Regions from separate parts of the Marinococcus sp. LNHM4E3-1 genome, predicted to be linked through region 3. Evidence: predicted binding sites of a transcription regulator. Region 3 holds the regulator's gene; each other region holds the start of a gene.

Region 1 (10,303 bases), 230 kb from region 3:
GGCCTGGATGGCGAAGGTTTTCTCGACTCCTTTAAAGGATTCCGAAATCTCTTCGAGCCGTTCCAGACGGCGGATGTACGTTTCAAGCGTCTCCCTGCGTGCTCCCGGCCGGGCCGCGGACAGCGCGTCTGCGGCCGCGACGAGGGAAGCAATCACAGAGGTCGCTTCGGTATCCCCGTGGTGGGAAGCGATACTGTTGACGACGACCTCGTGCTCTTTGTATTTCTTAGCGAGCTCGACGCCGATTTCCACGTGGCTTCCTTCGACTTCATGGTCGATGGCCTTCCCGAGGTCGTGAAGCAGTCCGGCGCGGCGGGCCAGCTGTTCGTCTTCCCCGAGTTCGGCAGCCATCAGCGCGGTCAAATGCGCCACTTCCATCGAGTGCTTCAGCACATTCTGGCCGTAACTTGTCCGGAAGTGAAGGCGTCCGAGAATCTTCATAAGATCCGGATGCAGCCCGTGGATGCCCATTTCAAACGTTGCTTCTTCGCCGTATTCGCGGATGAACTCATCCACTTCCCGGCGTGCTTTTTCGACCATCTCTTCGATACGTGCCGGATGAATGCGGCCGTCCTGCACGAGGCGTTCAAGCGCAATGCGCGCCACCTCGCGGCGGATCGGATCAAAGCCGGAGAGAATGACAGCTTCCGGGGTATCATCGATAATAAGATCAATACCGGTTAACGTTTCAAGCGCCCGGATGTTGCGTCCTTCGCGGCCGATGATCCGCCCTTTCATTTCATCGTTTGGCAGGTTCACCACAGACACCGTCGTTTCGGCGACATGGTCGGCAGCGCAGCGCTGCAGGGCGAGGGATAAAATATTCTTCGCTTTTTTGTTGGCTTCTTGTTTGGCCTCTTCTGTCCGTTCTTTGATCAGAAGCGCCGTTTCGTGTTCCATCTCCTGTTCGGTCTCGCGGCGGATCAGCTCTCTGGCATCCTCCCGCGACATTCCGGAAACACGTTCAAGTTCCTCCTGTTGTTTGGCGAGAATCTCCTCCACTTTGCTGTTATTTTCCTCAACCTGTTGTTGTTTTTCGTAGAGAGATTCCTCTCTACGCTCCAAGGATTCTTCCTTTTTGTCCAACGTCTCACTTTTTCGGTCAAGGGTCTCTTCCTTCTGCATCAAGCGGTTTTCTTGTTTTTGAACTTCATTTCTTCGTTCATTCAGAGTGCTCTCTGCTTCTGCCCGAATTTGATGTGCTTCGTCTTTAGCTTCCAACCGCGATTCTTTTAAGATTGTCTCTGCCTGCCGCTCAGCTTCTTTCACAATCTGGCCGGCTTCGTGCTCGGCGCTTTTGAATTTCGCTTCGGCAATCGCTTTTCGGACAAAATATCCAATCAAACCAACTATCAATGCACCGATAACAAGCAAAATGGAGATGATTGCAGTGTTCATACATGTCACCTCCTCTTGCTATCTGATTGTTCACTTTCGGTTGTTGCGAAAGTTGCATTGATGATTCTTTTTCGTGTCCGCATTGTTCTGCTTGCGAATTAATACGCTCATCGAAGTGCGGAACAAAACAAACGTTCCACTTCTTTATTGTATCTTTACCGCATGGCGCTGTCAAGAAAGCTCACTGGCAGGAATCCCTGTTTTTATAGGGATTGACACCGTTTTCTTCCCGCCTGTCCTCCTGCTTTCTCTGCCCGCCCGGCAGGAGTTCCGTGCGCTGCTGCTCCCCCCGGACCTTTTTCCGAATGAAAAAAGGCGCCGGAATTCCGGCGCCCTGGCGTTGATTTAACGGTTCGTATCTGCTGTTTCTTCCTCTTCAGCAAGCAGTCCGGATTCCGCCGGAGCTTCCGGTTCTTCTTCCGGCTCTTCCGGTTCGGACTGGATGTCGTCGAGCTTGTAATGGTCGCGGATTTTCCGTTCGATCGCCGCGGCCGTTGCTTCATTTTCCTTCAGGAACTGCTTCGAGTTTTCCCGTCCCTGTCCGAGACGTTCGCCTTCGTAGGAGTACCATGCGCCGCTTTTAAGCACGATGTCGAGCTCAGCACCGATATCGAGAATGGAACCTTCGCGCGAAATGCCTTCGCCGTACATAATATCCACTTCCGCCTGACGGAACGGCGGTGCTACTTTGTTTTTCACCACTTTGATTCTCGTTTTGTTACCGACCATTTCGTTGCCCTGCTTGAGCGTTTCTGCCCGGCGCACTTCAAGACGCACCGAGGAGTAGAATTTCAGCGCACGGCCGCCGGGAGTTGTTTCCGGGCTGCCAAACATGACGCCGACTTTCTCACGGATCTGATTGATAAACATGGCAATCGAGTTCGATTTGCTGATCGCCCCGGACAGCTTCCGCAGCGCCTGGGACATCAGACGTGCCTGCAGGCCGACGTGGCTGTCGCCCATTTCGCCTTCAATCTCTGCTTTCGGCACGAGCGCAGCTACAGAATCAATGACGAGAATGTCGATTGCGCCGCTTCGTACAAGCGCTTCGGCAATTTCAAGTGCCTGTTCGCCCGTGTCCGGCTGGGAAAGAATCAGATCATCAATGTTAACGCCAAGAGCCCGTGCATAGCTTGGATCCAGCGCGTGCTCCGCGTCGATAAAGGCTGCTGTGCCCCCGTCGCGCTGGGCCGCAGCAATGGCGTGCAGAGCCACTGTCGTTTTACCGGAGGATTCCGGGCCGTAAATTTCCACGACACGTCCGCGCGGATAGCCGCCGACCCCGAGGGCAATATCTACGGCCAGGGCGCCGGTGGAAATGGTGGAAATGCGGCGGTCGGTCTGATCGCCGAGCTTCATGATCGACCCTTTGCCAAACTGTTTTTCGATGCGGCTCAGTGCTTGATCCAATGCGGCTTTTCTTTCGTTCATCTTATCTCTCCTTCAAGGATATATACTATTAAACAGATACTCTCTTCCCCACGAAGAACGTATCCATACATGCCTGCTGTTGTTCAGGAAGCGTTCCCGCTGTTTTCCTGCTTTCTACATTATATCTTTTTTTGTCCGGTTTGCCAACAGATATGCGAACATTTATTCGTGTTTTTTCTTTTGCCCGAAACGCCCTGCCGCTGCCAGGCTGACGGTAAAAAAACTCTTCAGCGGCGGCTGCCGCTGAAGAGCGAACGGATTACTGGGACTGGCGCTGCGTGTTCCGGTTCGGACGGGCCGGACGAGGCTTCGCCGGCTCGAGGTTCACGCGCGTGCCGTTAATGCGTGCGTGCCGGAGGGCTTCATACACAAACGGTGCGCTGTCCTGCGGTACTTCCACAAAGGTAAATTTATCAAAAATATCAATTTTGCCGATCGACTTGCCGGGAATACCGACCGCGTTCGAAATTTCTTCAATCAGTATTTTCGGCGTCATGTTCACATTGCGGCCGACATTGATAAAGAATCTTGTCATACCGCGGGCGCCGCCGGTTTCACCGAAGCCGCTGCCTTCTTCGGATTCGCTCACCGTGGAGGCAAAGTTCAGCTTCATCAGCGAGCGGACGACGTCCTTCGGATCATATTCGTTTAGAAGCTCATCTGTAATCTCATTAAAGAGGCTTAGCTCCGACTCCTCCTCCATCTGCGAGGCGATCTGGCGCTTCCACGCTTCCTGCTGCTTTTCCACCACTTCTTCGATGGTCGGCACCCGGTGCGACGGAATGTACATTTTAATTTCCGATTCGATCGAACGCAGGTGCTTCATTTCGCGCGGCGTCACAAGCGTCAGTGCTTCGCCCTTGCGGCCGGCTCTGCCTGTACGGCCGATACGGTGAACGTAGCTTTCCGGATCCTGCGGAATGTCGTAGTTGATCACGTGCGTTACATTCTGAACGTCAATGCCGCGTGCGGCAACGTCTGTGGCGACGAGAAATTCGATCGCCCCATTGCGGAATTTGTTCATAACGGCGTCGCGGTGCTGCTGGGTCAGATCCCCGTGCAGCCCGTCTGCAAGGTAGCCTCTTGCCTGCAGAATTTCCGTCAGATCCGCCACACCTTTTTTCGTGCGGCAGAAAATAATGCCGAGGTCCGGGTCGCGCGCGTCAAGAATCCGGCAGAGCGAATCCTGCTTGTTGCGCTCGAGCACCTTAAAGTACGACTGCTCGATGTTTGGCGCCGTTACTTCACTTTTGTTGATGGATACCGTCACCGGGTCCACCATGTATTTTTTCGACAGCTTGCGGATCGCCGGCGGCATCGTCGCTGAGAACAGCAGCGTCTGCCGGTCGACGTTCACCTGTTTTAAAATCGCTTCAATGTCTTCCACAAAGCCCATGTCGAGCATTTCGTCCGCTTCGTCGAGCACGACAGTATTAACTTTGTCGAGCTGCAGCGTTTTGCGGCGAAGATGATCCTGCACCCGGCCCGGCGTACCGATGACAATCTGCACGCCCTGCTTGAGCGCTTTAATCTGATGGCCGATCGACTGGCCGCCGTAAATTGGCAGCGAACGGATGTTTAAATGCTTGGAGAGCTTCTGGATTTCCGACGATACCTGAATGGCCAGCTCGCGGGTCGGAGTAATGATAATTGACTGCACGTGCGGCTCCTCGGTCACTTTATTTAAAATCGGAATGCCAAACGCTGCCGTTTTACCGGTACCGGTCTGCGCCTGTCCGATCAGATCCTTCTGCTCGAGGGCATCGGGAATCGCTTTTTCCTGCACCGGGGATGGCTCTTCAAAGCCCATCTCACGTACAGCCTGCTTAATTTCGTCCTTCATTTGAAAATCATTGAATGTTGTCATTTTCTACCACCTTTTCTTTCCATAACAATCGGCACCCTTCATATAAAGCCATAAAGCGGACACGATCCCTGGTGCCGGCGATGTGAATTTGTTTTGAGATCGTTCCCTGCGGTCCGGAAATTCCTATCCAGACGAGTCCGGGCTCCTTCCCTTCGTCACGGTCCGGCCCGGCGACACCGGTAAATGAAATACCGACGTCGGTGTTGAATTTTTCCTTCACTTTTTCAGCCATTGCTTCTGCGCAGGCTGCGCTCACGGCGCCCTCCTCGTCGAGCAGCGGCCGGTCAATGCCGAGAATGTGCTGCTTGGCCGCTTTGGAATACGTCGTGACCGAGCCCTGAAATACGCTCGAGGCGCCTGGGATATCCACGATGGATTTCGCAAACCAGCCGCCGGTCAGGCTTTCTGCCGAAGCGATCGTCTGGGAGCGCTCTTTCAGTACATCCACGGTATGGTTAAAGACCGAATCGTCATCATAGCCGTAAAAATGCTCCCCGACACGGCCAAGCACCTGCTTCTCCACGCCGTCAATCATCTTCACGGCTTCGTTTTCCGTCGCGGCAGCAGCCGTCAGCCGGAGCGTAACTTCGCCGTCGCCGGCCAGAGGGGCGATCGTCGGATTCGTCTGGGCTTCGATCAAATCCTGCAGCTCCTCCTCGAGCGAGGATTCCCCGATGCCGTAAAAACGGAGCACCCGGGACGAAACGAGCCTGCCGCTGCCGGCAAGCGCCGCCACGTAAGGCTCAACGTCATACTTGTACATGGATTTCATTTCCCGGGGCGGCCCGGGGATTAAAACGTAATGCGTGCCGTTTTCTTCGACCGCCATCCCGCAGGCCATTCCGTTCTGGTTAAAAAACACCGTGCTGTTCTCTGCGTAGTGTGCCTGGCGCATATTGGACGCAGGCATCTCCCGGCCCGTACGGTCGTAATAGTCCCTGATCTTTTGCGCTGATGCTTCGTGCACGAGCAGCTTCCGGCCGGTAAAGCCGGCCACCACGTCTTTCGTAATGTCGTCCTGCGTCGGTCCGAGACCACCCGTCAGGATGACGATATCCGCCCGTTCGGAGGCTTCCCCGATGGCTTCATGCATCCGGGCTTCATTGTCCCCGACCACCGTATGGCGGAAAACATTCACCCCGAGGGAAGCTAATTCCTTCGATAAATACTGGCCGTTCGTGTTGGCAATCTGGCCCAACAGAAGCTCTGTTCCTACTGCAATAATTTCAGCGTTCATTACACGTTCCTCCGATACAGCTTACATCGTCTTCATAATCACGGCGCGGTTTTTCCAGAAATAATCAACGCCGGATATGATGGTTAAAATAACAGCAATCCACATGAGGACGTCACCCGCCGGGAAGCCGACATAGGAAAATGGAAAGTGATGAAGCAAGAGCACCACGATAGCAACCATTTGGAATGTGGTTTTCCATTTTCCGAGTCCGCTTGCTGCGATAACGTTTCCTTCCCCGGCAGCCACCAGCCGGACGCCGGTAACCGCAAATTCGCGGCTTAAAATAATAATGGCCATCCAGGACGCAAGCATGGAAATGTCAATCAGCACAAGCAGTGCCGCCGTAACGAGCAGCTTGTCCGCGAGAGGGTCCAGAAATTTGCCAAACGAGGTCACCAGGCTGTACTTTCTTGCAATATAGCCGTCGAGCCAGTCGGAGCCGGCCGCGATCGCAAAGATGACCGCGCCGATGAAGTGATGCACCGGCAGATCGGCATTCCCTACCGGCCAGGTGCCAAACGGAAAAGGCACCAGAACGGCGATCACAAATAACGGAATCATCAACACACGGGCAATTGTAATTTTATTAGGTAAGTTCATGGGCGTCCTCCTACTTGCAAATCGTGCTGTTCCGTCCACATTCCAGTCTTTCATATTGTATCACATATCTTTTTTTCTCATGGAACAAAACGCACAATTTGTTTATGGCAAAGCAAAGCCTTCGTTCTGAACATTTCAGAAGCGAAGGCCGGATTTATTCTTCTGACACTGCCGTAAACGTAATAACCTGTTGGGTGCCATCTGAAGGATAGGAAAAGTCCCGGCCGTTGACAGTCAGCTCCATGTTGTTCGTGTTGCCGACATTGACGGTGATTTCTTCTGCCTCGTACGTTTCTTCAAGCTCATCTCCCTCGGCCTGCTCTGCAAACATATCGAGCATCTCGCCGTCTGCATCCGTTATATCCACATAGGAGTTGCCGCTGAAGCTCATCGTAAGCTCAAACGCTTCCGCCCCGATCACGTCGTACGACGAATTGTCTCCGTCCGAGGAGGTCTCCTCCAGCTGCACATCGGTGTCCTGGCTTTCCTCTTCTTCAGCATTTTCGTCTTCTCCCCCGCCGGAGCCCCCGTTGTTTTCCGGAGTGCTTTCTGCACTCTCCTCTGCAGCTCCGCTGTCTTCTTCCGGAGACCCGGACTCAAACTGGACGCCGGTTCCTTCGTTGCTCTGCTGCTGGGTCTCTGTATCGCTGCTTACATTCTGGAATAACACCCAGATCCCTGCCCCGATGATAAGAAGAAAAATAAGCGCAAAAATAGAGGGCAGGAAGGATGTTTTTTTCTGTTTCTGCTGCGGCCGCTTCTGCTGGCTTCTGCTTCGCGTCTGCTGTCTTGACGCCCGCGACGGCATCTCTGTCGGCTGCTGCTTTGGCGCCGGGAGTTCATGGCCATACTGCTGGAAAACCTCCTCGGCGTTCAGGCCGAGCGCTTCGGCGTAGCTGCGGATGAACGCCCGGGCATAAAAAGCCCCCGGCAGCGCCCCGTAATCACCGGTTTCAATCGCCTGCAAATACCTTCGCTGGATTTTCGTGCGCTGCTGCATCAGCTCGAGGCTTGCTCCCTGGCGCTCGCGTTCACCGCGAAGGTACGGTCCTAACTCTGCCATAACGGCTCACCTGCCTCTTTCGCGTTAACTAATATCAAACGACGAAAAGCCGGAATCCACTGTATCGTACGAGATCACCTGGCTTTCATCATTTCTGAGCTCAATCATGCAGTCAAAATCATCCGCCGTATACGACGTTTCGCGGATGAAGATATCCGGATGCTCCACGACTTTGACTGCGGGCAGCCGCATGATCTCCTCCACCAGATCGCGATGTTTCCGCGCCGCACGCATCGTGGTGACAATCCCGTCGATAATAAACACGTGGCTGTTTGTTCGTTCGTCGTCGCCGAGCTGGGTGCGCATCGTCTGGCGCAGAAGCGTCGATGACACAAACGTCCAGCGTTTATTGGCACATACGCTCGCGGCCACCAACGATTCGGTCTTTCCAACCCGTGGCATCCCCCGGATACCGACAAGATAATGACGATCCTTTTTGAACAGCTCGGCCATAAAATCGACGAGGAGTCCGAGATCCGGACGAACGAAACGGAACGTTTTCCGGTCATCGGCATCGCGCTCAATGTAGCGCCCGTGCCTGACAGCGAGCCGTTCGCGAAGCCCCGGCTGTTTGACCTTACGCACGGAAATGATCTGAATCGTATCAAGGATGGCGCGAAGCCGCTGGATGCGGTCAAAGCTGTCGCAGCGCAGAAGCAGCCCCCGGCGGTTGCCCTCCACCCCGTTGATGGTCACGATATTGATTGCAAGCATACCGAGCAGCGAAGAAATATCCCCGAGCAGGCCGGGGCGGTTTTGATGAATTTCGTATTCCACGTACCATTCGTTGCCAGCCATCAGACGTCCCCCTTCTTTGGCTCTACTGCTTTTATTGTACGTCATTTTTTCCCATTTGAACAGCAGACGACGGGGGTTTCAGGACGGAAATAAACCGTCCACGCGGAGCACTTCCCCGTGCACGTAAGCGGCATCCTTCGAGCATAAAAACGCGATCGCGCCGGCCACTTCCTCCGGCGTACCGATCCGCCCAAGCGATACACGCCCGGCGACGTCCTGCTGTTCTTCCTCCGTTAAATGGCCGAGCATCGGAGAGGCGACCGCCCCCGGTGCCACGGCATTTACGCGCACCCCGGACGGGCCGGTTTCTTTGGCGAGCGACCGGGTGAAGGATTCAAGCATGCCCTTCGCCGCTGCATAGGTGGATTCCATTGCTGCCCCTTCCCGGGCCCAGACGGAGCTTATGAAAACGATTGTCCCGCGCCTGGCGGTGAGCATTTCCGGAAGAAGAGCACGGCTGACAGCCATCGCGCTCATCGCATTTGTCTGAATAATGGCATTTCGGTGCTTGTAGGTGGTTTCCTGAAACAGTATGTATTCCTCCATGCCTGCAGCATGAATATAAGTATCAATATTTTTCGGCAGCCGGGCCATAAATGCCTCCTGGCCTGCCTCGGTGGCAAGATCCCCGTAGACTGCTTCTGCCTGCTGTCCGTTCTGGCGGCAGCGCTCCGCTGTCTGTTCTGCGCGTTCACTTCCCCTGCAATAATGAAGCAGAAGCGGGCGGCCGGAGGCAGCGAGCCGTTCGGCTGCTGCTCCTCCAATCGCTCCGCTTGCTCCGGTAACGAGCGTCCAGTCAGGCATCTGCTTCAGCCTTCTGGTCGATAATGGATGTCGTTCGGTTGTCGATGCGGAATTCGCTCTCCAGCAGGTTGGAAATATCGTCAAACGTCACCTGCTGCATGATCTCCACCGCGTCCATAACCGAAGCGCCGTGAAACGCGTAGCGTGTGCCTTCGGTGGCGAGAAACTCGGTGGAATTCAGCTGCTTGACGAGCTGGCCGAGCAGCTTTTTGCGCATCCGTTCAAAGCGGCGTTCGTCCATACCGTCGGTCTGCGCGTGCTCGATAATGTCCAGAATCCGGGCCTCGGTTTCTTCCGGCTTCGGCGTGTTGCCGCCAAACGCCGCGAGTGAAAACGAACGCTCAATCATCGCCTCGCTTGAAAAGCTGTCATCGATCAGCCCTTCAGAGTACAGCGTTTCATACGCCTCTGAGCCTTCCCCGAACAGCGTTTCAAGCAGCAGCTCGAGCCGGGCTTCCTGATAAAGCAGGTTGTCCGTTTCGCTGTGAAGCGACAGCTTGTAGCCGAGAAGCACCTTCGGCAGGCGGATGCTCATCTTTTCGACCGCTTTGGAATGAAGCGCCGTCGCCGGCTCATCCACTTCAATACGCTCCACGTGATCCATCGGTGTAAATTCCTTCTGCGCCTGGTTGCTTCGCACGAGTTCAAAAATCTCCTGCGGCTCCACCGCGCCGGCCACGTATAAAATCATGTTCGCCGGATGGTAAAACGTATGATAGCACGTGTAAAGGTCATCCTTTGTAATCCGGCTGATGGACTCGGCCGTGCCGGCAATATCAATCCGGGCCGGATGGCGGTGATACAGATTGCCGAGCAGCTGGAAAAACAGGCGCCAGTCGGCATCATCGTCATACATGCTGATTTCCTGGCCGATAATGCCCTTTTCTTTTTCCACGCTCTCCTCGGTGAAATACGGATGCTGCACAAAGTCGAGCAGCGTATGCAGATTCACCGCGGTATCATCGGTGCTTGAAAACAAATACGCCGTACGCGTGAAGGACGTGAACGCATTGGCCGAAGCGCCCTGTTTGCCGAACGTGTCGAATACGTCGCCTTTTTCGTCTTCAAACATTTTATGCTCCAGAAAATGAGCGATGCCGTCCGG
Region 2 (10,303 bases), on a different contig from region 3:
ATATGGAGCCGAAGTTCTCTTTAGCACATTTAACAGCTTTAGAATATAGCCCGCCAGAACTGACATATTTAGCTGCAAAAGCCGGTTTTGATTATGTTAGTATGCGTCCTATCTATATGGGGCTGCCCGATGAGAAAAACTACGATTTAGCCAACAATCGGGAAATGGACAAAAAGACTAAAAAAGCTTTACAGGAAACAGGCCTCGAACTGTTGGATATCGAATTGGCGAAAGTGGATAAAGGCATTGATTATAAAAATTACGAACCGGCCTTTGAAGTCGCAGCTGAACTTGGTGGCAAGCATGTATTAAGCAGTATATGGGTAGATGACGAAGACTTTGCCCTAGAGCAGTTTTCAAAGATATGTGACCTCGCAAATCAGTACAATTTAACTGTAGATTTGGAATATGTTCCGATAGCCAGCATAACGAACCTTTCAGAAACGGTAGAGATATTAAAAAAAGCAGATAAGAAAAATGCGGGTCTGATGATTGATGCCCATCACTTTTATAGAGCAGGAGATAAAGCGGAAGAATTAAGCGGTTTGCCAAGAGAGTGGTTCCATTACATGCATTTATGTGATGCACCGGGAGTCGAGCCTTCTTCTCAAGAGGAAATGACAAGGATTCTCCGGGAAGAAAGACCGTATGTTGGTGAAGGTGCCGCAGATATTTCCGGGCTGCTCCGGAATACGCCCAATGTACCGTATTCTCTGGAAATTCCCCATAGCCGGCGGGCAAAAGAATTGGGGTATGAAAATCACGCAAAAAAATGCTTGCAAACTGCTAAACAATACGTCAAAAATACTGTTTTTAGCGGCGAAAGCTAATATGCAGGGAATGGTACAGAGTGATTCCCGGGTTAATAATTCAGCCGGAGTGCAGCTAGCAGACACTCCGGCTTGTTTAAATTGTGCGGGCATTGATAGTAATGAAAATTACAATCGGCTACAATGGACAATAGAAGAAGGGGGTTTCTATGGTGAAAGAATTAAAAGTGAGAAATACGTTGTTAACAAACGAACGTCCATGTGTATGTGTTCCGCTTATAGGAATAAGTGAAAACGAGCTGCTTGACGAAACAAAGCACATTATTCAAAAAGAACCAGATCTGATTGAATGGCGGGCAGATTTTTTTGAAGATATTGGTGACTTTAAAAAAGTATTAGAGGTCCTTGAACAGGTAAGAAAAGAAATTGGAGAGGTTCCTTTGTTGTTCACGATTCGTTCTATACACGAGGGTGGACAAAAAATTGAATTAAATGAAAATGATAAAATTGAGTTGATGAAAAAAGTCTGTGCTACCCGCCACATAGATTTCATAGATTATGAATTAGAAAATAATCAGGAGTATATCGAAGAGGTTCAAAAAAATGCGGCGAAAAACAATGTGAAATTAATATTATCTTTTCACAACTTTCATCAAACTCCTAATGAAGAGGAAATGCTGGCTAAGCTTCATAAAGCGAGTAATAACAAAGCAGACATAGCTAAGCTGGCAGTGATGCCCAATAATATGACTGACGTCTTAGCTGTTTTGCAGGTGACAGAGAAAACAAATGATGAACTTGCTATTCCGGTGATTACTATGGCTATGGGCTCTGACGGAGCAATAACCAGACTCGCCGGATGGAAAACAGGCTCTTTATTTACTTTCGGCATTGGGAAGGGAAGTTCAGCTCCAGGTCAGGTGTCAATTGAATTGATTAAAAGTATGGAAGCTCCTTTGAAGTCTAATAAATAAATGAACCGGCGAAAGCCGGTTTTTATTGACTAATAAAAAGATAACGTTTACAATTAAGTGAATTGGTTAGCCCAATATTATATTTTCCGGGGAGTATGAGTTAGAATCGAAAACCAAACTAAAAAAAGAAAGTATGAGTTTATTGAAGAAGAACTGTTGCGGCTGATAGAAGAAGGAACTATGGTTCCAGGCGACAAACTGCCGGCTGAAAGGATGCTTGCCGAAAGACTGTGCTGCAGCAGGACGTCTCTGAGAGAAGCTTTTCGCGTTCTTGAATCAAAGGGTATTATCGTTTCCCGAATAGGGGGAGGCCGATATTTACAAAGTATTTATCAGCAGCAGGACTTCAATTATGATCCTGTAAAAGCAATGGAACAAACAGCGATTCTGCATTTCATTGAGGCAAGAGAAACACTTGAGCCTAATATTGCCCGGTTAGCCAGTGAAAGAGCGACATTAGAACAGCTTGAGGAAATAGAGAAAAACATGAAATCGATTCAAATAGACACTAATGTGGATAAAAGCTTTCATCTTTCGATAGCAGAAGCCTCTGGAAACTTTGTTTTTGTAACAATGATGAAATCGAATTTAGAAATGATCTATAAGATGCGCAGTAAAATGATGGAAGATAAAGAAAGATATAAACAAGCCCAACAAGAACACGAAGAAATATTCCGTCATATAAAAAATGGAGAAGGAAAAAAAGCCGAAAAATCCATGCGGAATCATTTGCAGTACCTGAAAATAAATATTAAGGAAAATTAGGTTATATTTTTTTTAATTTATTAGATCGATCTAATAGGAGGAGTTAAAAATGAACATGAGTGGGCCATTAGAAGGAATTAAAATTTTGGATTTATCAACGATGATTGCGGCGCCTTTCGGTGCTACGCTGCTGGCTGACTTTGGTGCAGAAGTGACAAAGGTGGAGATCCCTGGCAAAGGGGACACTCTTCGTACAGTTGGGCCTTGGAAAGACGAGGAACCTCTGCGCTGGCCGGGTCTTGCACGGAATAAGAAATCATTAACACTTGATATCCGTACGGAAAAAGGAAAAGAAGTATTAAAAAAGTTAATTGCTAAATCCGATGTAGTTATAGAAAATTTCCGTCCCGGTACGCTGGAAAAATGGGGGATTGGCTACGAGGAAATGAAGAAGCAAAACCCTGAAATTATTTTGTCCCGGGTTTCGGGATACGGCCAGACCGGCCCTTACAGCTCAAAGGCTGGTTTTGGAACACCAGGAACGGCCTTCAGCGGACATACAGGCATTTCCGGTTTCCCAGACCGTCCACCGGTAAGCCCTGCATATTCCCTGCTTGATTACATTACTGGGATTTATATTGCTCTGGCAACTGTAAGCGCTCTCTACCACCGTGATGTTAACGAAGACGGAGAAGGACAGTCGATTGATATGGGCTTATACGAGTCAATGTTTCGTATGCTGGAATTTCTGGTAGCTGAGTATGATCAGAATAATAAAGTGCGCGAGCGCAGCCCGGGGCTGTCCGGTCATTCCAGCCCAGCAGGGACGTATGGTACCAAAGACGATAAATTTGTCGTATTGGTATGCAGCACAGATTCTACGTTCGACCGACTTGCAGAAGCGATGGGCAGAAAAGATATGCTGGAGGATGATCGTTATTATACTAACGCAGTGCGTCTCGAGCATGACGATGAGGTGCAAAAAATTGTTTCGGGCTGGATAAAAATTCATACCCAAAAAGAGTTAATGGATAAGTTGGATGAATATGGTGTGCCGGTCAGTCCTATTTATACAATAGAAGACATTTTCAACGACCCCCACTATCAAGCCCGGGAAAATATTGTGGAGATTGAACATCCACGCCTCGGCAGCGTTAAGATTCCAGGAGTAGTACCGAAATTTTCGAAAACGCCTGGCAGTATTCGTCACCGGGCCCCGGATTTGGGAGAGCACAATGAAGAAATTCTGGGAGAAGGTCTTGGGTTGTCTGAAGAGGATATTCAAAGCTTAAAAGAAGAAGGAGTGATTTAAATGGCAGAGACCAGATACCCTGACTCAATCGAACTGTGTGAAGTTGCTCCCCGGGATGGTTTTCAGGCCGAAGATGAATGGATTCCTACAGAGAAAAAAATAGAGATAATCCGTAAGTTAGCCGAAACGGGGGTTTCCTCCATGGAAGTGACCTCTTTTGTGCATCCTAAAGCGATTCCACAATTAAAAGACGCTGAAGAGGTGGTACAGGCTGTCCAGGACATATCCACGATGAAAATGAGGGCATTAGTGCCTAATGTAAAAGGGGCAGAACGAGCCATTGGCGCAGGCATTAAAAAGTTGAAGCTGATGCTGTCAGCGACGGATTCCCATAGCTTGTCGAATGCAAATGCTACGGTGGAAGAAGCTCAAAAAAAATTGGAACCAATCGCAGAGCTGGCAGAAAAAGAAAAAGTAACCGTTGGTGGATCGATTTCAGTAGCTTTTGGCTGTCCGTATGAAGGAAGAGTAACTGAAAAGCAATTATATCCAATACTCAAGAGGTATCAACAAATGAATGTTCAGGAAGTGTCCCTGGCAGATACAACCGGTATGGCAAATCCTAAACAGGTACATCATATGCTTCAGGATTTGCAGGCTGCTTTTCCCGATATGACATTTTCGATGCACTTGCACAACACAAGAGGGCTTGCGTTAGCTAATATGGCTGCGGGCATGGAGCAGGGAATACGTCGTTTTGACAGCTCAATAGCAGGGCTGGGGGGATGTCCCTATGCGCCGGGAGCTACTGGAAATGTCCCTACAGAGGATGTAGTGCATATGCTGGAGGAGATGGGGATAGCAACTGGTATCAACCTTGAAAAAATTATTCAGACTGCCAAAGAAGTGAAGAATATAATAGGTCATGATGGAGGCAGTTATATGCTTCAAGCCGGACCTAATTCCCAATTGCATGATAAAGTAGAATCGCAAAATAAAGTAAATTAGAAATTTAATGAATAAAAGTTGAAAAACCTGTGGAAAAACCCGTATCATTTGATGTAGATACGGGTTTTTACGTATGGTCAGGTCGCATACATAAGGAGGGTGAAGACTGATGGAAGACATACGCCAGCTCGAGGAAGACCTGCTAAAGCCAAGTATCCGGCGGTCGGCTGTGGAAGTGAGCCGGCTGCTGGCAGAGGATTTCCAGGAAATCGGAGCATCCGGCCGGATTTTTACCCGGGAAGATGTGATTTGTGGTTTAGAGGAGGAGCGCCCCGTCAATAGAACGGTGGCTGACTATAAAACAAAACCGCTTTCGGAGCATTTATACCTGGCAACCTATACCGTAACGAGCGAGCTGGGGACTTCGCTGCGCAGCTCCATATGGCGGAAGACGGCCTCCAGCTGGGAGCTTGTTTTCCATCAGGGGACGCCCAAAAAAGCAAACCAGCCATAGAAGCAGAACACAATTGCTATTTTCGGCACGAGTGCAGTCAGCCTGCAGAAGGGCAGTAGAGGTGAACAATGTGGAACTATTCCATTACCATTTTTGGACAACAGAGGTAGAAGAAACAGAAGCTTTTTACAGCAGTCATGGATTTGAAGTAGTAGGGCGCTTTGCCCTGGAAGATTATCGTATTAAACGGTATGATCCGCCGATTGGGTGGGATGACTTCCGTCATAAAGGGTTAACGTTCCGGATGATAGAAATGAGTCTCGGCCAGGTGAGGGTCACCTTTGGCGCAGGAAGAATGGATACGTTCGGCTACTTTGGCTATCGTGTAAATGGGGAAGAACATGCCGGTATTCTTCGGCGTGCAAAGGAACATGGATGGGGGATCAACAAAAAAGAAAGAAGAACCTTCCTACAGCCGCCTACCGGGCCGAAGATTCAGCTTGATTGGGCGGAAGAGCTTCCTATTGGAGGAAAAGAGAAGGTGCAGTCTGTCCTCATTACCAGTCCCGAGCCTTATGATTCACACGACTGGCTGACCGTTCTGGGTGCAGAAGCGCTAGTGCCTGCCTGGGAGGAAAAGCGTGCCTTCGAACTTGAAAAAGTAGTTATTCAGGGAGCGGAAGAGACGGAGACTGTGCAGGATCCAAACGGTGTCTATCTGGAATTCCGTCCTTAATGGAAGGAAGAACAGCATGATGAAATATGTAATAGGGATGATTCTGGGGTTTGCGTTGTTTACAGTAAAGCCGAGAACGGCAAAAAGCAGGGAATAGGGAGCGAATACATCTTGGAGTCGTCATTTCGTCAATTAATTATTGTTATTTTAGCTATACTATCGGCTGTGCGTCTGGTCTTCTTTTTTGTGCTGGATCAGCCTCTTATCGATGCCATGATGCCGCTTGCGTTCATGGTGTACTGGATGCTCATTTTATCAATAGCGGACAGCAGACAGCTGTGGAGTGCAAAACGCGAACTAATTACCATACTGGTGGCAACGGCGCCGGTATTGATTGTTTCATTTATCGGGGTCGTAATGGAAGCTCACGAAATCTTTCTTCCGCTGTTTACGAATTCGATGCTTTTAATGGTTCTTATGCCTATTGTTTATAAGTACGGGTTGAAACCAAACGGTTCTGATAAAAAAAACTAGAGGAGACCGGATAATGGTGTTTCGAGCGAAAGGAAGCAGACTGCTGTCCGCCTTTGCGGTCATAGCTATTGTGCTGCTGGGGTATTCTATTTTTCAGGCTCTGTTTATGTATGATGGAGGGCCGGGGACCATCCTGAGAGCTGTAATTGATGCGGTTATTATCATTTTAGTGACACAGATTGTATTTTTCACAAAATATGAATTGCACGAAGAGCATCTGGCAGTCCACGCCTCTCTTTTAATCCGGCTGCGTATTCCTTATGACTCTATTCAACGGGTGGAAGAGGTGCCCGGATGGATTAAGGGGGCAACCCCGGAAAGGCTGAAGGTGATTTACCAGGAGGGAAATCGTCATCAGCATATTGCACCGAAAGACGAAGCATTGTTTCTGGAGAAACTGGCTGCGAAAAACAAAAATATTGAAATGCCAAAAGAAGGACGGTTCACGCGGTGAACGGTCCTTCTTCATAATTTGTCGTAAAATTTACGAAGGAAATAGAACCCAATAGAAGCTAAAACCATTCCGGCAATAATTATCGTTACGATAAAAAGCACTGTAGGCACGAATCTTCCTCCCTTCGCTGCAAATTCCTGCTGTTATAGGTATTTACCCCGGGAGGCATAACCGCAAGCATCTTTATTTGAACAGCGGGGCCTAAAGGATCTTGTTCAATAAATATAAAAAAGCACTGGCTTAAAACCAGTGCTGAATGCCGTTAGCATTAATTGCTTTGGCCGGATATTCCGACGGTAGTAACAAGCGTTTTTATTTTTTTCAGATTTGGACCGACGACCTGATATCTTTTGTCGTCCGTAACAATAATAGTAATGGGAACGAATTTTTCGTTTAATGCACCGAACTCCTGGTTCGCCTGTGGGTCATTGACGATATCTTTTTCAATAAAAGAAATACGGTTTTCCTGAAACCAGCCTTTTACTTTAGCACAGGAGGAGCAGTTTGGCTGGGTAAAAATCTGAACTTCATAATTCATATATATTCCTCCAATCGGGTGTGGGTGTACCGCGGCGCCTTTGTATTTATACGATTATGATAGTATACCAAAGTGCCGGAGAACGCAATGGAGAGGACAGAGGGCCAGGCCGTAGAATACTATTGAATAAGAACGTACGTTTGTGAAAAGAGGTATTGTCCGCTATAATAGAAGGAACAGAAAACTGCGCGTATAAGGGGGCGTAGGAAATGAAGCAGGAGGAACAAAAGCTCCGGAAGATTATTCATATTGATATGGACGCTTTTTTTGCAGCCATTGAACAGCGCGACCAGCCCCGTTTACGGAACAAGCCTCTAGTAGTCGGAGGTTCTCCCTGGTCAAGAGGTGTCGTGGCTACATGCTCCTACGAAGCGAGGCCGTACGGTATTCATTCCGCTATGTCTTCCTACGAAGCCTACCGAAGGTGCCCGGAGGCCATTTTTATTAAAGGGAACATGGAGAAATACAGAGAGGTTTCGCGTGAAATTATGGCCATCTTTCATGACTGCACAGATTTGGTGGAGCCTCTTTCCCTGGATGAGGCTTATCTCGATGTGACAGAAAACCACTGGAACCTCCCGTCCGCTACGCTCGCAGCTAAAGAGATACGGAAAAGAATTTATCAAAAGACCGGTCTCACTGCCTCTGCCGGTGTTTCATATAATAAATTTCTTGCAAAGACGGCTTCGGATTATGATAAGCCGGATGGTCTGACAGTTATTACTCCAGACCGGGCGGATGCTTTCGTAAAGGCTCTTTCCATTGGTGATTTTCGCGGAGTGGGAAAGGTAACCAAACGAAAATTTGATTCACTCGGCATCGCAACCGGGGAAGACCTGCAGCAGCTGAGCGAAGCAAGGCTCGTGGAATTGTTTCATAAGCAGGGTCATGTTTTTTACCGTCAGGCCCGGGGAATCGACGAACGTCTGGTGAATCCGGAAAGGGAGCGGAAATCGCTCGGAAAAGAGACGACGCTTTCGCAGGACCTTCTGCTTGTGCAGGATATGCTTCCAGTCATTGAAGAGCTGCTTGATCAGGTGCTGGCCAGGCTGAAAAAGGACGGCATAAGAGCCAAATGTATTGTGCTGAAAATAAAATTTGCTGATTTTCAGCAGATAACCCGCCGGTCCACGCTCGAGCACCCGAGCAATGATCGTGCGGAGCTCCTCGAGGCTCTGCGTCTTTTACTCGAGGAAGGGGTCTCCGGGGGAGATCCTGTCCGGCTTCTGGGAGTTACAGCTTCGGAATTTTACGGTCCGGGAGAAGTAACGGGAGGTCGTGGCAAGGTTTACAAAACAGTTAATTACGAACAGCTGCGTCTATTTTAAAACGCAGCTGTTTTAGTTGATTAACTGGAGAAGACGCCGAAGAAGAAAATAGCTATCAAAGCTAAAAGCATAACTATAATAAAAATGAGAAGCGTCAGTAACAGGGCAAACACTACAAATGCCCCGAACGCTTTACCGCCGGAGAAGCCGGCAGCGGCGGAAATTAAATTCACCTGGGTGACAATAGTCCAAATAGAAGCAGCGGCTGTGAGAACCCCGGCGATGGCTGTAAGCATCGTAGCCGTGTCATCATTGCCCGCAAGTTGTCCGATGTATAGTAAACAAATGAGGGGGAAAATGATAGCCTGCGGAAAAAGGGAGAGTCCGTAAATAGTCCGGGCTTCCCGGGCGTTCATACTGCCCTGGAATATCAAAATAACGAGCTTTAGGATCAGTCCATTCAAGTAAAAAGTGACAATTTGAAATATAAGGAACGCGGCGATAATACCGGTTGCTGCCAGAAACGTAAAAAAAGCGGAATCCGTTTCAAGCGGTGCCGTTTCCCGGGTGTTTTGTGCAAAGGCCTGAGACATTCCGGCAATGATAACGATCCAAAGGGCGGTGGAGTGAAGCTTTGGATGATCGCTTAATTGCCGGTACGTTTTTCGGGGTGCAGTAAGCAAAGCTGACAGCTGCCTGGGATTCATAATGATCATTCCCCGCTTTCCTTAATGTATCTTTTTTCCATCTAATGTTAGTGTACAATAGTTTGAAGAAAGAAAACAGGTTGTATAAGGAGGTTGGGCCGTGAATGCCAGGCTATTTTCTATTTTAGAAACACTGGAACTGTTTGACGAAATGAAATCCATTCAGCGTGCTTCATTAAAGAAGGATGGCGACCGGGAGAACGACGCAGAGCACAGCTGGCATTTATGCATGTATGCCCTGCTTTTGTATCGGGAGGTTGATCCGGATATGGACATTGCGAAAGTAGTGGAAATGCTGTTGATACACGACCTGGTGGAAATATATGCCGGCGATACGTTTGCGTATAACGAAGAGGGTAAAAAAGATCAGGAAGAAAGGGAATGGCAGGCAGCGGAAAAGATAAAAAGCAGGCTTCCGACTGAGCTCGGGCGTTGGTACATGGAAAGATGGCGTGAATTTGAAAAGGAAAAGAGTACCGAGGCAGACTTTGCCCGTTCGCTTGACCGGATGCAGGCTATGGGACAGAATATTTTTACCAACGGAGCTTCCTGGAGAAAAAACGGTGTCCGGCCGCAGGACGTGGAGAACCGGGCACAGACATGGAAAAACAGCAGCCCTGCTGCAGAAGAAATTTTTGCTCATTGGTGGCATGAAGCGTTAAATGAGGGGTATTTCACAAGCGAGGATTGACTAGAGCAACGTTCAACTAACACCCCGGAAATATCTTATGGTACAATTTTCCCAATGTGATATTTAGAAGGGATGGAAGAGATGTCGACGATGAGCAGTGCGGACAAAGTCACTTTGTATTATAAAGAAGCGGGCCAGGGATATCCTGTTATTTTTCTGCACGGACTGACTGGAGATCACACGATGTTTGAACGTGAAATGGATCAGTTGAAAGACCAATTTCGCGTTATAGCACTTGATATGAGAGGGCACGGCAGGTCAGACAAGCCTGAAGCATATACATTGGAAGATCATATACAGGACGTACTGCACATGATGGATGAGCTCAGTAT
Region 3 (10,303 bases):
ATAAAGCGAACCTGCTGCACTGGCTGTGGGACACCGGGGTCGATTATTTGGAGAAAAATGATCCCGGCGACCGCCAGCGGATGGTAATTACAGAAAAAGATCTGGATAACGGCAAGTTGATTACTCCCTATGAAAATCTTCTAAAAGAATTCGATGCTTCCGGCTACTGACCAGCAGCTTAAAAAAATTTCCCCCCAGGAGGTAAATATGTCATTTCGAAATTCAATAGGAAAAAATGTTAGAATCGCCCTCGCAGATATAGCTAAAGAAGATAAGGTTCTGCAATTGATTCTTGCGCCTAAAACGATGGAAAAGTTTATTATCGTCGAAATCGATTCCATCGATGAAATGGGCATATGGATCGAACACGAAATTGAAGCCGAGCTCGATGAAGATGAAGACGGGGAAAAGCTGCTGCAGACGCAGCGCGAGAAAAAGTTTGTCCGCTCAAAATTCTTGATTAAGTGGCACTACATCGAAGGGGCCTACGCGCCGCTTGACGATGACGTGAACAGCAAAATGAAATTTCTGCGCTAAAGGGAGGAGTCTTACATGGACGATTGGATTCATCAATTATCAAGCACGGCCCGCCAGAATAAAAAACAGGCGTCCACCGTGGAGGAAGAAAAACAGATGGAAAGCATACGCGCCTGCTCCGAGGAGCTTACAGGCATGTTTGATGAATTAATGGGAACCATTAACGGCCGGTCGGATTTAAAAGTGGAAAAAGTAAAAAGCAACAAGCATGTAAAATATTTTTACGGCGTTTCTGAGCTTATTATTGAGACCGGCGAGGTGTTCACCCGCAAAGGCTTTCTGGAAATGAGCTTTAAAATCCGTATCAACGACTCTGCCTACAACGTCAGCGACGTCCGTCCCCGCAGTGCTTATCTGAAGGACTTGAACACCTGCAGATGGGAAACGGAAACAGGCACTGTTTTTAATGACGAACAGGCATCAATGTTATTTAAGCAGGCTCTGCTTCCTTATATCGAAGAATAAAAACAACAGTTGTAGCCCGGATATGTTCCGGGCTTTTTTTGTGACTTTATTTCAATAGGCGTAGTTTAAAACAATCGAGTGTAGTAAAATATATCGCTTTGTATCAACACATAAGACAACGGAATATATACAGCGGTAAAAAAATGCTGGATCAGGTTAAAAGAACCAGAAAATAAATTCTGTAATTTTAGAAAAATAATAGTACTTTATTACTTGAAATTGAAGTATTATAAAGGAGAGGGGGATAAACGATGGCTACCGTGTATGTCAACCGTCATGTCCGTTATGTGCAGGTACTGTTAAGCGATGAGGGGAGTCTTTTGCACTGTTTGACCTGGGAAACCGATGACGGATTTGTCTTTGACATCCACGCGCTTGATGACAGCTCGTTTTCCCCGAAGTACGACAGGATTTATATGCCATTTGACCAGGAAACAATGACGCTTCACGGAAACACATATATTTTATATTAACCATCCGTCTGCTGATAATAAATGAAGGGTGCTCAGTGTTTTCGAACGTTTTATGTATTTTAAAATATACACTACAATATGTTGTGTGGAATAATTATTTGTAGTGATGTAATTGTTCCGATATCCGTTTTGTTTCTTTTTATATACATGTGTACCGGGGCAGAGTTAATGTAATTTCAAAAGGGTGTCGCTTGTATACCGCGGTGGTAATGTTTGTTTCCTATGCAATAGGGCGGAGGAGTGTTATGCTTTGGGCGGAACAGAAGTTGAAAGGAGCATGCGCTATCTCTCAATTTTCTTATGTGATCGATGAAGAAGGAAATGAAGTGTTCGTAGGGACTAAAGAAGACATTAGGGAAAAATTTCCGGCTAAAGAAAAGCATATTTTTAACACTGAAGAGGAATTGCTGAAAGGCATACGGGATTTTCGGGAAAATGAACGAATCATATCTGTCGTAAGCGACCTGCCGGTGTTAAACGAACAGTGGAAAGAGAAGGACAATATGTAACATGATTCGTTCAGGCCGGGACCGGACCGGGGGATATTTTTTATTACTTACAAGGGGACCGGACTTTTTCCAGGAAGTCCGGTTTTTTATTGGGTGGGGGAGTATTAAAGGCATTGGCGTAGTATAATGAATAAAGCACCTCCCAGTCTTTGTCAGAGAGGAAGATGATGATGAACAAAAAAAGAAATACCGCCTGGCTGCTGGCTCCGCTGCTTTTGCTTCAGGCCTGGTGGCTTTACCGGGAAGCCGAAAAGCAGGGCAAAGCCAAATGGAAGTGGGGTCTGTGGGGATTAACACAGTTTCCGACCCCGGCAGTGGCTTTTTACGTCATTCATAAATGGAAGAAGTAAGCCCGGCTGCTGCTCTTCCGAGGTTTCAAACCGGCGTCGAGGTGTAATAGCATAAAAAGAAGCCGGGACTTCTGCCGGCACATGCAGCACCTATTAGAGTGAAGGGGCGACAAAAATGAAACAGGAAACCCAGGAAATTAACGAAATTGTACTCGACGAATCGGAGCTGCGATTTGAGTCTGCATACTTGTATCTCGAAACGTCCGATCCGGACCGGATCGGGGAAAGCGCCTGGACGATGGCCATTTATAATGCAGAACAGGAGTTTTCCGAAGAGTTTATCAATCGAAACAGCATCAGTATACGGTTCAAAACTGAAGAAGCAGAGTATCAGGGGATCGTTCAATTTAAAAACATTGAAGGCGGCGGGAAGAAGCATTGCCACCTCGATGGTCTTGATGAACTGGTGCAGATATAAAGCAGGTATGACAACGGGTGACAGCGGAAGCTGGCGCCTGTTTTTTTATATGCACGAAAACCGGAAATCGGGGGAACGTTTAATACGTGCGAATTCGGGGATTATAGCTGTGAAAAGATGCTCAAAGATTGGAAAGGAGAGAAAGTCATGAGTCCGAGAAAAGAAGCAATGGCCCAGCTGGCCGGAAGAGTCGAGCGGGGGGAAATCGGCGCCGAATGGTCGCCGGTGGATGAAATCGAGCAGGATCGTTTTCAGGAGCTTGCGGAGCATGGATATGTTACGTATGACGATGCCTCCGGAGAAAAAGACCAGGCGGTTTACAGCGGTATTAAAATCACAAAAGAAGGCCGCGAGCTTTATGAAGAATACAAACGGCAGGTAGACGAATAGAAATTAACGCATCCCGCGGGCGGTTTTATACAAGCCGCCCTTTTAAAAGAATGAAATTCAGGAGGACGCGATGCCGACACTAGCACTAGAAGCTGTTAAAACAGTCTCCACAAATGAAGTTATTCAGGTAAATGAAGGTCACCTTCAGGCAGGCGGTGGACCGCTTGAACGTTGGACCGTTTCCATTACAGACTGCGACAACGAGGAATTTTTCCACCAGGCATTCGACAGTGCTTCTCCTGCGCTGGATTTATATTTTTACACCCGGGAAGGGTTTCAGTTTGGCGGACAGGCCTACATCACCCGGTCGGATCAGAAAAGCATAGAGCTTGAAGGAAGCAGTGCCCTTCAGGAACAGTCGTAATCGAATAAAAGGAGGATGATGATGACACAGGAAGCGGATTTTTCCCAGGAAGGGCTGAAAGGCTACCGCATACGCCCGCTTCATTTTGCCGGGGAATCAGTCGAAGTGTATAAGGACGAAGAACTCGTGCTGCTCGTCCAGGTGACCACCTCAGCGATGGCAGCCGAAGCGAGTTTAAAGGAAGAAAACGTACCAGACTGGCTGTGGAGCATCGGCCTGGATTATCTGAAACAGGAAGCGCCGGCGGAAAGGAAGCGTCTTGTTATTACCGTGCAGGACGTGACGGACGGAGAAATAAACAAAACGTACGACAATTTATTGAGAGATTTCGAAGCGCCCTCGAGCTGAGAGGGTGCTTTTTGTTTTTATTTATATAGAAGAAAATGGCTAAAGGCTTCTTTTCCGGCAGGCAGAGAGAGAAACGGTTTTCACTCATTTGGGAAGGAAATTCTTTCGGAAAAAAACGGCCGGGTGTCTTCTCGAACCGAAAAAACTGTGGTATAAATAAGTGGAGGGGGTGGATGACAGTGGCTTTAGTGGAATTCAAATGCAGAACGCAGCCGCAGGTGACCTATAGCAGTGACGGTCATGAAATTCATTACAAGGTGATTGAATACGCCGATGGCTATGAAGTGGTGCTTCATTCGATGAGTGATTTTCAGCCGGCCGATGAAAAACTGTTATTTCATCAGGGAAGTCAGGTCATTCACGCCAAAGAGCATACTTACGTATTAGATACCTGCGATTGTGTGTACAGCGGTGAACCCGATGAAACCATCGATCATTCGATCTGTCACAAACCGTATTCTAAATCCATGTAAACAAACGCTAAGCGGAGCTTTCCTTCCCGGGAGGCTCTTTTTTGTGGCAGACGCAGGGACAAAAAACATTCCGGAAAATAGAAAGGGGCATACAAATGCTGCATTTTGAAAAGAAAGATCTTCACAATTTAAACCACGCGGAGGCGCCGTACGTATCCATTTACCAATACGGAAAAACGGACATCAGCAGCCATCCATCCGACAGCAGCCGGGTGGGGCTCTCCAAGCAGGGCATGATGAAGCTGATGAATTACTGGATTGAAGAAGGCAACCTTGATGATAACGATAAGCAGCAGATTAAAGAGTGGCTCGACCAGTAACCTTTCAGGAGACGGGGAAGAAATTCGGGTTTAGCAGCAAAGGTGCAGGGAAAAGGAATCACAATTCACCAATAGAAAAACGAACTTCAGGCACGTATCGGCGCCGAAGTCGTTAAAGGGGGAATCGTGATGGCACGCCTGCTTGACTTTTACCACGGACCGTATGAAGGCAGCCCGGGAGAGTCTGAACATTTTAATGGACCGGTGCTTCACATCTTTGAGCGCGACCAGCTGCTGCTGTCGATGCAGATTACGGCAGAAGCGCTGGGGACAAATGAACTGAACGTAGACATGACAACGGTGTATGAATGGCTCTGGCACCGGGGGCTTGAATTTATCGAACAGGAAAATATTACGTCAGCCACAGTGATAGTGATTACGGATAGAGATGTTGAAGGAAATAAAATTGTTACGTCGTACCGGACGCTTGCGTGCCGGGCATAATAGAAACGGGGCTGTCCCAAAAATCGAATGATGGCTCTTTTAAGCGGAAGCTGGAGATGATTCTCCGGCTTCTTTTTTTGTGGTTTCTGCTTTTTTCCGTAGATTATGGGAGACAGCCAATAATCCAAATTCCGTGGTCACCTTGGCGGTGCCCCGCAGGGCAAACCGACGAAAGCGACGGTTCGCTTTCAAGTGCCCAAAAACACTTTCGGCTTCGATTTTGCGCCGGGCATAGGTGGATGCTCCCTCGTCGCTCGTTAACGCCCGGCGGGCGATCGCCTTGCCCTCTTCATAGACCGGGTTGATGCGGACCTGTCGGTTGCCTTCTGCGGTGGTGCATTGGGGTTTCAACGGACAGTCGCTGCAGTCTTCGCTTTCATACCGCTTGAGGTCCCGCTGGTAGCCATAGCGGTCGGTGCGTCGCTCATAGGCTTGAAACCGCACTTTTCGGTGGTTCGGGCACCAGTACAGGTCGTCCTGTTCGTCATAGGTCCAGTTCTGCACCGGATGGATGGCCCGCTGAAAGGCCCGGGTCTGCTCCTGGCGCATGCGGGGGTATGGAATCAAAAACGGAATGGCTTCCTCGATCAGGGTCAGGTAGTTGGGTTCACTGCCATATCCGGCATCGGCAATAATTTGGCCCGGAAACGGGAGGGGCCGCTCGTCCAGCATCGTCAGATGCGGAAGCAAACACCGGGTATCCATCGGGTTGGGGTGCACCGTATAGCCGACAATGTACTGGTTTTCCGTACCCATCTGGATATTGTACCCCGGTTTCAGCTGGCCGTTACCCATGTGGTCGTCTTTCATCCGCATAAAAGTGGCATCCGGATCGGTTTTCGAAAAGCTGTTCCGCCCATCGAAGGTAGCCAGGTACCGCTCGTATTTGACCAGTCGCGGCAGATAATCCCGCTCGATCTGACGGTGACGCTTTCGCCACCACTTTTCCTCGGCTTTAGCTTCCCGGCGCTCTTCGGGTGATGCCGCGTCGGCCTGACGCGGCCCGGCCTTCTCCTGGCGTCCGGCCAGCTGGACCGCCACCGCCCGGAGGATATCGGCGTCGATCCGTTCCTGCCCGTCGGGCAGGGAAAGAAAAGGGGCCACTTCCTGCCAGAGCACCGCCAATTTCTCCTGGAGGCGCTGGTCATACCGGACGGTGGACTTGCGCCACACAAACGTATACCGGTTGGCATCCGCTTCGATTTTGGTCCCGTCCAGAAAATAATGCTCCCCGGTGATCAACTGCTCGTCGAGCAGTTCCTGAACCACGTGGTGAAAGAGCGGCGTGATGCGTTCCTGCATCTGTTCGGAGCGAAATCGGTTGATGGTCCGGAAGTTGGGCGTCAGGCCCCCGGCCAGCCACATCATGCGGAGGTTTTCCTGCAGGGCCTGTTCGATCGCCCGGGCCGAATACCATTCCCGGGCATAGGCATAGATGACGATTTTGGTCATGGTTTGAGGTGGATAGGCCGGGCGTCCCGCCGAAGAAGCTTGGGGACTCCCAAACCGCTCGGCCAGCCGATCAATGGTGTCGTTGACGATCCGGACCAGATCCCCCTCGGGGATCATGGGTTTCAGGCTTGTTGGTATCGGGAAGCTCTGTGTGTTATCATCGGTAAACATAAGAAATCATCCTTGTCGTATGGAGAGTGTCGTGACTTAACCATATCATCGAAGGATGGTTTCTTTCTTTTTTTGCGCATAGGAAAGGGGCTGTCCTATTTTTGGGACAGCCCCGTTTATGTGATTAAAAGATGGTGCGGAAAACGCCGGTGACTCTGCCGAGTATCGTACAGTTTTCTAAAATGATCGGGTCCATGGTGGCATTTTCAGGCTGCAGGCGGATAAAGTTTTCTTCTTTATAAAACCGTTTAACCGTTGCTTCCATTTCATCGGTCATAGCGACAATAATATCGCCGTTATCAGCGGTCTGCTGTTTTTGAACGACAACAAGATCCCCGTCAAAAATGCCGGCCTCTATCATGCTGTCCCCCTGAATGGTAAGCATGTATACCTGTTCTTCGTCGGTCACCATGCGCTCCGGAAGAGGGATGTATTCTTCTACATTTTCCACCGCAGTGATAGGCTCCCCGGCCGTGACTTTACCGATCACCGGCACGTACACAGCTTTGCTTTCGTGAATCGGCTCGCTGCCCTGGTCTTCAAGCTCAAGCACTTCAATTGCCCGCGGCTTAGTCGGGTCGCGGCGGATTAAATTTTTGTTTTCAAGACGGGCGAGGTGCCCGTGCACCGTTGAACTCGAGGCGAGCCCCACGGCTTCTCCGATCTCCCGGACCGAAGGCGGATAGCCTTTTTCTTTTACTTCTTCTTTTATATAATCAAGAATTTGCTGCTGGCGCTTGGATAGCTTCATCTCCGCACCTCCTTTTGAGGAATTTTTCTGAGTAAAGTATAGCATGAGGGGAACAAAAACGCAAACACCCGTTCTAATATTTCTGTTGACGGGAACAGGTATTCTGGTATACTGAATGAATATAAGAACATACATTCTCATTCAGGGGGAACATGCATATGAATAAACTCAAAACCTTCACTTCAACGGACTGGACGATGCTTGCTTTATTTGCATTCGCGCTTTTATTTTTGGTATATTCAGCGGACGCTTCGATCACTCCGGACACGCTGGGCGGCACGGAAGCAGACCGGCCGGCAGAAATCGTCTATGAACAGGAGCATCCGGTTTTGAAGGACAGGCCGGGCTATCAGGAACAGCCGTGGGAACGAACGGTTTCGTTTGACGCTGCCGAACAGTAAAACACGAACGGAAAGGAACGCAGACAAATGAAAGCATGCATCATTTACGCCCGGGTAAGTACGGAAAAAGAAGAACAGCAGTCCTCGCTTGCCAGGCAGCAGGAGGAGCTGGAGGCTCTTGCTGCAGCGAACGGTTGGGCGGTGCAGCAGACCGTGACAGAACAGGAGAGCAGCTATTCCGTGGAACGGGACGGGCTTCTCCGTGTGTTTGAGCTCCTCGATGACACCGGGGCGGATACACTGCTGATTACCGATGATACGCGGCTTGGACGCGGAAATGCTAAAATCGCCGTGCTCCATGAGCTGCAGAAAAGGGGCACGTCCATCTATACAGTAAAGGATGACGGGGAGCTCGAAATTGCGGATACCGATCATATGATTATGGAAATTTTGTCCATTGTGGAAGAGCATCAGCGCCGGCTGCATAATTTTAAAATTAAGCGGGGGATGCAGCGGGCGGTGGAAAACGGGTACCACCCGGAAGAAAACTTCGGATTAAACCGCAGCGGCGGCCGGAAGAAAATAGAGGTGCCCATTGAAGAAATTGTTAAGCTGAAACAGCGGGAGCTGACGTTTAAAGATATCGCTCTGACGCTCCGGGGCCTTGGCTATGATATTTCTAAAGCGACGGTGCACCGACGTTATAAAGAATATGAACAGCAGCGCGCGGAGATAGAACCGCAGTGATTTGTTTGCGGTACGGCGCTGTTTTTAATATAATAAAAAAGGAACGCCATTTTAAGGGAGGCAACTTATGCTTTCGAAAGAAAAAATTGACCGGATTAATGAGTTAGCCAAACGTCAAAAATCGTCGGGGCTGACTGCAGAAGAACAAGAAGAACAGCAGGCGCTGCGTCAGGAATATTTAAGTAAATTCCGTTCCTCGTTTAAAAACCAGCTCGAAAACGTAAAAGTGGTGGATGAAGAGGGCACGGATGTAACTCCAAGTAAGCTCGAGCGTGTCAAACGACGGAACCGCAGCTTCCGGCATTAAGATAAAAGAGAGGCCTGGTCTTAACAAAGAGCAGGCCTTTTGATTTTCTTCTTTCTCTATTAACACGCTTGTGTAATCGTTTTAAAACCTTTATCATAAAAGCGTACTAGAACACGGAAATTCCCGCGGGGTCAACTCATAAGTGCGGGTTTCCACCCAAAAATACATACAGTGGAGGGACATATGCATGGCAATTAGCACAGAACAGTTAGCAATTAACACGATTCGGACGCTGTCCATCGAAAGTATTGAAAAAGCCCAGTCGGGTCACCCGGGGCTTCCGATGGGAGCGGCGCCGATGGCGTACGCGCTCTGGACCAAATCCATGAACCACAACCCGGCCAATCCGGACTGGTTTAACCGCGACCGCTTCGTGCTGTCCGCCGGACACGGGTCGATGCTTCTATACAGCATGCTGCACCTGAGCGGCTACGACCTCTCGCTCGAGGAACTGAAAAACTTCCGCCAGTGGGGAAGCCAGACGCCGGGCCACCCGGAATACGGGCATACCGCCGGCGTGGAGGCAACCACCGGCCCGCTCGGCCAGGGACTGGCCATGGGCACCGGCATGGCGATGGCCGAACGCCATCTGGCAGCCAAGTATAACACCGACGACCACGCCGTAGTTGATCATTTCACCTACGTGCTCTGCGGCGACGGCGACCTGATGGAAGGCGTTGCTTCGGAATCGGCGTCCCTCGCCGGCCACCTGAAGCTCGGCAACCTGGTCGTGCTGTACGACTCCAACGACGTGTCGCTTGACGGCGCGCTTCACCAGTCGTTCTCCGAAAATGTGCTGCAGCGCTATGAAGCCTACGGCTGGCACACGGTCTTTATCGAAGACGGCAACGACGTTGATGCGATTGAAGCAGCGATCGAAGAAGCGAAGCAGTCCCCGAAACCGTCGATGATCGAAGTGAAAACCGTCATCGGCTACGGAGCACCGAACAAAGGCGGCACGAATGCGGCCCACGGCGCGCCGATCGGCGACGAGGAGTACAACCTGGTGAAAGAAGCCTACCAGTGGGACTACGACGCGTTTCATATCCCGCCGGAAGTAACCGAGCTGTTTGACGAAGTCAAGCAGGCCGGTGCGAAGGCCGAACAGGAATGGAACGAGCTGTTTGACGCCTACAAGCAGGCGAACCCGGAACTCGCCGGAGAACTCGAACAGGCGATTGCCGGCGAGCTGCCGGAAGGCTGGGACGCCAATCTGCCGGTCTTTACGGATGAAAAAGTAGCGACCCGTGCCGCCTCCGGCGATGTGCTGCAGGAAGTGGCGGCCGCCGTGCCGTCGCTCTTCGGCGGATCGGCCGACCTGGCCGGCTCCAACAAGACACTGATCAAAGCGGAGAATGATTTCAGCCGCAACGACTACACCGGCCGCAACATCTGGTTCGGTGTCCGCGAATTCGCCATGGCGGCAGCTGTGAATGGCATTCA

Evidence for each region. The regulator LexA, encoded in region 3, represses DNA repair genes until DNA is damaged. The targets are predictions, from matches to a motif close to CGAACATATGTTCG.
Region 1: the regulator LexA is predicted to act here: its motif matches at 2,985-2,998, upstream of recA (recombinase RecA).
Region 2: the regulator LexA is predicted to act here: its motif matches at 7,435-7,448, upstream of dinB (DNA polymerase IV).

Annotation. Positions count from the first base shown of each region.
Region 1 covers NZ_JBQLID010000001.1:162,825-173,127, reverse strand. The annotation lists gene rny (ribonuclease Y) at 1-1,398, opposite strand, end outside; gene recA (recombinase RecA) at 1,744-2,829, opposite strand; gene ACTRXI_RS00850 (DEAD/DEAH box helicase) at 3,089-4,696, opposite strand; gene ACTRXI_RS00845 (competence/damage-inducible protein A) at 4,680-5,933, opposite strand; gene pgsA (CDP-diacylglycerol--glycerol-3-phosphate 3-phosphatidyltransferase) at 5,955-6,533, opposite strand; gene ACTRXI_RS00835 (RodZ domain-containing protein) at 6,688-7,596, opposite strand; gene ACTRXI_RS00830 (DUF3388 domain-containing protein) at 7,621-8,394, opposite strand; gene ymfI (elongation factor P 5-aminopentanone reductase) at 8,473-9,198, opposite strand; gene yfmH (EF-P 5-aminopentanol modification-associated protein YfmH) at 9,191-10,303, opposite strand, start outside.
Region 2 covers NZ_JBQLID010000002.1:133,484-143,786, forward strand. The annotation lists gene ACTRXI_RS02745 (sugar phosphate isomerase/epimerase family protein) at 3-830, shown strand; gene aroD (type I 3-dehydroquinate dehydratase) at 980-1,744, shown strand; gene ACTRXI_RS02755 (FadR/GntR family transcriptional regulator) at 1,886-2,509, shown strand; gene ACTRXI_RS02760 (CaiB/BaiF CoA transferase family protein) at 2,559-3,761, shown strand; gene ACTRXI_RS02765 (hydroxymethylglutaryl-CoA lyase) at 3,762-4,709, shown strand; gene ACTRXI_RS02770 (nuclear transport factor 2 family protein) at 4,819-5,163, shown strand; gene ACTRXI_RS02775 (hypothetical protein) at 5,225-5,839, shown strand; gene ACTRXI_RS02780 (hypothetical protein) at 5,951-6,313, shown strand; gene ACTRXI_RS02785 (PH domain-containing protein) at 6,327-6,767, shown strand; gene ACTRXI_RS02790 (glutaredoxin family protein) at 7,036-7,305, opposite strand; gene dinB (DNA polymerase IV) at 7,515-8,633, shown strand; gene ACTRXI_RS02800 (YIP1 family protein) at 8,654-9,289, opposite strand; gene ACTRXI_RS02805 (HD domain-containing protein) at 9,381-9,971, shown strand; gene ACTRXI_RS02810 (alpha/beta fold hydrolase) at 10,053-10,303, shown strand, end outside.
Region 3 covers NZ_JBQLID010000001.1:391,967-402,269, forward strand. The annotation lists gene ACTRXI_RS01960 (hypothetical protein) at 1-170, shown strand, start outside; gene ACTRXI_RS01965 (hypothetical protein) at 208-537, shown strand; gene ACTRXI_RS01970 (hypothetical protein) at 553-1,002, shown strand; gene ACTRXI_RS01975 (hypothetical protein) at 1,254-1,475, shown strand; gene ACTRXI_RS01980 (hypothetical protein) at 1,721-1,984, shown strand; gene ACTRXI_RS01985 (hypothetical protein) at 1,986-2,111, shown strand; gene ACTRXI_RS01990 (sigmaY antisigma factor component) at 2,155-2,334, shown strand; gene ACTRXI_RS01995 (hypothetical protein) at 2,450-2,752, shown strand; gene ACTRXI_RS02000 (hypothetical protein) at 2,900-3,142, shown strand; gene ACTRXI_RS02005 (hypothetical protein) at 3,213-3,506, shown strand; gene ACTRXI_RS02010 (hypothetical protein) at 3,528-3,854, shown strand; gene ACTRXI_RS02015 (hypothetical protein) at 4,028-4,327, shown strand; gene ACTRXI_RS02020 (hypothetical protein) at 4,369-4,647, shown strand; gene ACTRXI_RS02025 (hypothetical protein) at 4,777-5,091, shown strand; gene ACTRXI_RS02030 (IS1182 family transposase) at 5,131-6,714, opposite strand; gene lexA (transcriptional repressor LexA) at 6,839-7,465, opposite strand; gene ACTRXI_RS02040 (hypothetical protein) at 7,624-7,866, shown strand; gene ACTRXI_RS02045 (YneB family resolvase-like protein) at 7,894-8,553, shown strand; gene ACTRXI_RS02050 (DUF896 domain-containing protein) at 8,621-8,860, shown strand; gene tkt (transketolase) at 9,048-10,303, shown strand, end outside.